Linked DNA regions of Cohnella abietis. The protein of the gene in region 1 interacts with the protein of each later gene in a pairwise test. Links are inferred from orthologs where the notes say so. Each region holds a gene or a part of one and is shown on either strand. Other genes may lie near its edges.

Region 1 (2,873 bases):
TGACGAGAGGGAAGAAGATTCAGCTTACTGAGGCTGGAAGATTATTTTTGGAGAAATCAGTCACTTTGTTGAAGGAGTACGATTTTCTTTACCATTCGATGGTGGGGTTAACAAGCGGTGAGATTGGAGTCATTCGAATCGGAGTAATGGAGCCAACGGCAAGCTACAGAATGCCGCACATTATGAAAGCATTTATGCAAAAATATCCGCTTGTTCAGGTCAGCATTCAGATCGGAAATACAGCGGCCTTAAATCAAATGCTAGAGGATGATGTCATTGATATTGCCCTCTGCACAACTCCGGAAAGTGCCCAGAACCATATCTTCGAGCCTTTGTTTGTTGAACAGGTTGGTTTGCTTATGCACAAAACCCATCCTTTGGCTAATCAAGACACCATCTATTTACGCGATATGAAGGATTCGGACATTCTTATTACAACCTCAGGCTGCCCTTATCGCAAGAAGCTGGAATCCTCCCTGCTGGAGAAAGGTGGACTCCCCTACCACAGCATCGAAATCGGTAACATGTCCGCGCTCAAATTTTATGTTCAGGCAGATTTCGGACTAGCCGTCGTACCGATCATTACAGCTGATCCCATCCCTGAGAATACCGTACTCAAAGCTGTTTATGACCTTAATTATGGCCTTGTAACTGGGATTCTGAGAAAGAAGGAGCCTCTCACCCTTAGCACGGCTACTGAAAACTTTCTAGAGATACTCAAAGAGAAGATCCGCATGGAGCACCCTCCGCTAGTTATTTAAAAAGATAAAAAGACCGAACCGCGCATAAGCGCAAGGGTCCGGTCTTCTTGTTATCTTGATGTCTGACTAAGATGTATGTGATGGAGCTCGTATTACTTGAAGTTTCTAAGGTTGTAGAACGCCTTTTTGCCTGCATAGATCGCAGTAGTTCCCAAGTTGTCTTCGATGCGAAGCAATTGGTTGTATTTCGCAACACGGTCGGAACGGGAAGGTGCGCCCGTTTTGATCTGACCTGCATTAGTAGCAACTGCGATGTCAGCGATTGTGCTGTCTTCGGATTCGCCGGAACGGTGAGAGATAACAGCTGTGTAGCCAGCGCGTTTCGCCATTTCGATAGCATCGAAAGTTTCTGTCAAAGTACCGATTTGGTTAACTTTAACTAGAATGGAGTTACCTACGCCTTTTTCGATACCATCAGCAAGACGCTCAGTGTTCGTTACGAACAAATCGTCTCCAACGAGTTGGATTTTGCCGCCCAATTTCTCAGTAAGCAATTTCCAACCTTCCCAGTCATCTTCGGAGCAACCATCTTCGATTGTGATGATAGGGTATTTGTCTGCCCAGCTAGCAAGCAGATCAACGAACTCAGCAGGCGTGTAGGACTTGCCTTCGCCTTCGAGGTGGTATTTACCGTCTTTGAAAAACTCTGTAGAAGCAACGTCCATACCAAGGAATACGTCAACGCCTGGCTTGAAGCCTGCTTTTTCGATCGCTTCGATAACAGTCGTGATTGCTTCTTCGTTGGAAGCGAAGTTAGGAGCGAATCCACCCTCATCGCCTACAGCAGTGTTAAGACCTTTTTTGTTCAATACGCCCTTAAGGGAGTGGAAAATTTCTGCGCCCATACGAAGAGCTTCAGCGAATGTAGGTGCGCCAACTGGCAATACCATGAATTCTTGTACGTCAACATTGTTGTCCGCGTGAGCGCCACCGTTGATGATGTTCATCATTGGAACTGGCAATGTTTTCGCATTGAAGCCGCCGAGGTAAGTGTACAAAGGAACATCAAGAGCTTCTGCAGCTGCACGAGCTGTTGCAATGGATACTGCAAGGATAGCGTTAGCTCCCAGCTTAGCTTTGTTATGAGTTCCGTCGATTTCGATCATTTTTTGATCGATTACAACTTGCTCAAGAGCATCGTATCCGATAAGTTCAGGAGCGATGATTGTATTAACGTTATCAACCGCTTTAAGTACGCCTTTACCTAGATAACGGTCTTTGTCGCCATCACGAAGCTCAACTGCTTCATGAGCACCTGTGGAGGCGCCGGATGGAACGATAGCGCGGCCTAAAGCACCGGATTCCAAACGAACTTCAACCTCAACTGTCGGATTTCCCCGGGAGTCCAATACTTCGCGTGCGTAAACATCAGAAATAATTGTCATGAGTAACACTCCTCTAAGTTAAATATGAATTAGGTTAAAACAAGGACTTACCTGTCATTTGCTCTGGCTGTGGAAGCTGCATGAGCTTGAGAATCGTCGGTGCGACGTCCGCAAGAATACCGCCATCACGAAGCGTATGACCCGCTTCTGTCACGATACAAGGAACAGGGTTCGTCGTATGCGCCGTGAAAGGACGCTCGTTATCGTCGATAACCATGTCTGCATTGCCATGATCGGCAATAATGACGCAAACTCCACCTTTGGCAGTTACTGCTTCAACTACGCGACCTAGGCACTCATCTGTTGCTTCTACCGCTTTAATCGTCGGCTCAAGCATACCCGAGTGACCAACCATGTCCGCATTAGCGAAGTTAAGGATAATCGCGTCATGATGCTCCGCTTCGATTTCCTTCAGCAACGAGCTCGTTACCTCGTAAATGCTCATCTCTGGCTGAAGGTCATAAGTGGCAACCTTCGGTGAATTGATGAGTATGCGAGTTTCGCCTTCCAGAACGTGATCCCGTCCACCACTAAAAAAGAACGTAACGTGCGGGTACTTTTCCGTTTCGGCAATTCTGAGCTGTTTTTTACCATGCTGTACTAGAACTTCACCTAAAGTGTTATCAAGTTCCTTAGGCTTATACGCAACAAACCCGCCTACGGTTTCCGCAAAAAGCGTCATGCAGACGAAATACAGGTTTTTAGGGAAATTATCTCCACGATCGAA
Region 2 (2,931 bases), 3.7 Mb from region 1 along the record:
GTGCCTTACCTAATTGTCCCTGTTATATCAACACCTGAACACCAACCAGATCCAGGTACTGGTGAAGGTAATAGCGGTACTGACAATACGGGGGCTGAGGGTACTGATCCAGATACAGGTGAGTTAACAAATCAATAAAGAGCAAATGAGTAATGAGTGACTACTGGAGCCTAATCGGGCTAGGAGAAGGAGCTGTTTCCCAATGCCCGAAGGCTTGATCGTCAAAGCTTTAAGTGGTTATTACTATGTGCAGGATGCTGAAGTCGGAAGTCTTGTGCAATGCCGTGGGCGCGGTATATTTAAGAAACGGGGCGAATCGCCGCTAGTCGGCGATCGTGTCGTCTATAGCAATACGGAAAACGGAGAAGGAACGGTTGAGGAGATACTGCCTCGACAATCAGAGCTTATTCGTCCTCAGATCGCGAATGCAGATCTAGCTGTTCTTGTATTTTCCGTTGTACGGCCTGAGCTGAGCTTCGTGCTGCTAGATAAATTTCTAGTGCATACTGAGCATGCTCGTATGAATGCTTTGCTTGTTTTTACGAAGATGGACAGAATTCCTGAGGGCGCAGAAGGCGAGAGCATCCGTCAGACAGTGGAAGCAGCTCGCTTGCTGTATAGCTCTATCGGCTATCAGGTTGTGCTTACAAGCGCGCACGAAGGAGAGGGGCTGGAGCAGCTACGCTCAGCTCTTGCAGGGCATATCAATATGCTCGCAGGACAATCCGGAGTAGGTAAGTCCTCGCTAGTGAATGCGCTTATACCCGGACTGAAGCTGGAGACGAATGAAATTAGCGTTAAGCTTGGCCGCGGAAAGCATACGACTCGTCATGTAGAGCTTGTTGCGATTCCTGGAGGTGGCTACATGGCAGATACTCCAGGCTTTAGCCAGCTCGATTTCGGTGAGCTCGGTATTGATGAAATAAGCTCGTGCTTTCGTGAATTCAGAGAGCTACCATCCTCGTGCAAATTTCGCGGCTGCACGCATACCCATGAGCCGCATTGCGCTGTTCTGCAAGCTAAGGAACGTGGGGAAATAGCCGAGAGCCGTTACAATAACTACGTTAGCTTCATGACAGAGTGGAAAGAAATCAAGCGGAGGTATTAATATGACTATAATTGCACCCTCAATCCTAGCTTCAAATTTCGCATCGCTAGGAGATGAGATTAGGAGTATAGAGGCAGCCGGCGCGGATTGGGTTCATATCGATATCATGGATGGACATTTTGTTCCCAATCTTACGTTTGGACCACCAATTGTATCTATGATCCGCCCAGTAACAAAGCTTTTCTTTGATGTTCATCTGATGGTGGAAGCACCTCAGCTATTGTTCCCAGCTTTAGCTGCGGCAGGTGCCGATCGGATCACTGTACACCCCGAGGCTTGCGTCCACCTTCACCGGACGCTGACTGAAATAAAGGAGCTTGGTATTAAGGCGGGAGTAGCATTAAATCCGCACACACCTCTGTCCGTGCTGGAATATATATTGGACGAAATTGATCTTATATTGATTATGACAATCAATCCAGGATTCGGAGGCCAATCTTTCTTGCCTGCTATGCTACCCAAGCTGCGTGAGCTAAAGGAGATGCTGGAACGACACGGCCGAACGGACATTCACATCCAAGTTGATGGCGGGATAAACGCAGAAACTGCTGCATGGGTTAGAGAAGCAGGAGCAAATTCTCTTGTTGCTGGTACTTATATTTTTGGTCACGAGGACAGGGCAGCTGCAATTGCCGCATTACGCTAATAGCCTTTCAAATAAAATTGTCTCATCCTTCCTATTTGTCTGGTATAGGACAAAGTGCTTGCTGCATACAAATGAATCAATAGCGCACTTCGATTGTAGAAGTCGGTAAGGGTTCAGCCTGCGGAGGAGGGATGGGACGATGAAGTTTTACACCATCAAGCTGCCGAAATTTTTGGGTGGCTTCGTCAAAGCAATTCTCAATACATTTCACAAAAATTGACGCCTTTAGGCTGTTAATCACAAAAAAAGAACCGTCAGGAGAACCTGACGGTTTTTTCTTCATAACCCGTTAATCGAGGTTAATTATACGCGTGTTACTGCTCCGGACTTCAAAGCGCGGGTGCTAACATAAACACGTTTAGGTTTACCGTTCACCAAAATGCGCACTTTTTGTACGTTAACCCCCCAAGAACGGCGGGTAGTGTTATTCGCGTGAGATTTGTTGTTGCCGGAACCCGGCTTTTTCCCTGTAATATAACATTTACGAGCCACTAAAAATACACCTCCCTACCACGTCCATACAAATACTACACTATCTTAGCATAGCAAGTAGTTTGATGCAATGAAAAAGTGGATATGATTGAGCTTTTAATGCTTATTCGTCTGATTTTCCCAGATAACGACTTCATTCTCCCGTTTTTTTATAGTACAATTAGGTATGGTCCATAATAAGGCATAAAGGAGTGAATTTCCATGCCTCTGCAGTTGGTCTCAGAGAACGGGAAGATTGACGTGGCCGATCAGGTCATTGCGGTAATTGCTGGTTCAGCAGCATTAGATTGTTATGGTCTTGTTGGCATGGCCTCCCGCAAAGGCTTTAAGGATGGCATTGCGGAGCTTCTAGGCAGGGAAAACCTGTCCCGGGGTGTAGAGGTTCGTCATGAAGGGGAGCTCGTACACCTTGATCTGTATGTTATTGTTAGCTATGGAACCAAAATTTCTGAAGTAGCTCATAATATTCAATCTAAGGTTAAATACGTTCTGGAAGAAGTCGTTGGACTTAAGGTTGATATCGTCAACGTGAATGTTCAAGGAGTGCGAGTGTTGAAGTAGCTTATTAGGAAGGGGAATATCTCATTGAGTAAGCGCTTCTTGAACGGTAAGGAATGGACCGCCATGATATTGGCGGGCGCTGAGCGTTTGTCCGGCAATGTTGAGCAGATAAACGCACTGAATG

The links. Proteins that work in one complex are often made in the same cells at the same time.
Region 2: the proteins of eno (region 1) and rpe interact in binary tests that used the Escherichia coli proteins (3 or more experiments, as listed by UniProt). The link is inferred for Cohnella abietis from one-to-one orthologs.

What each region holds. Positions count from the first base shown.
Region 1 is NZ_AP019400.1:622,062-624,934, reverse strand. It holds eno (phosphopyruvate hydratase), read right to left. Parts: upstream 2,147-2,873; coding sequence 854-2,146; downstream 1-853. Other genes in the region: gpmI (2,3-bisphosphoglycerate-independent phosphoglycerate mutase), read right to left, coding at 2,181-2,873; KCTCHS21_RS02685 (LysR family transcriptional regulator), read left to right, coding at 1-761. UniProt on the Escherichia coli protein: Catalyzes the reversible conversion of 2-phosphoglycerate (2-PG) into phosphoenolpyruvate (PEP). It is essential for the degradation of carbohydrates via glycolysis.
Region 2 is NZ_AP019400.1:4,368,374-4,371,304, reverse strand. It holds rpe (ribulose-phosphate 3-epimerase), read left to right. Parts: upstream 1-1,109; coding sequence 1,110-1,754; downstream 1,755-2,931. Other genes in the region: KCTCHS21_RS19170 (DAK2 domain-containing protein), read left to right, coding at 2,832-2,931; KCTCHS21_RS19175 (Asp23/Gls24 family envelope stress response protein), read left to right, coding at 2,448-2,807; rpmB (50S ribosomal protein L28), read right to left, coding at 2,058-2,246; spoVM (stage V sporulation protein SpoVM), read left to right, coding at 1,894-1,974; rsgA (ribosome small subunit-dependent GTPase A), read left to right, coding at 203-1,108. UniProt on the Escherichia coli protein: Catalyzes the reversible epimerization of D-ribulose 5-phosphate to D-xylulose 5-phosphate.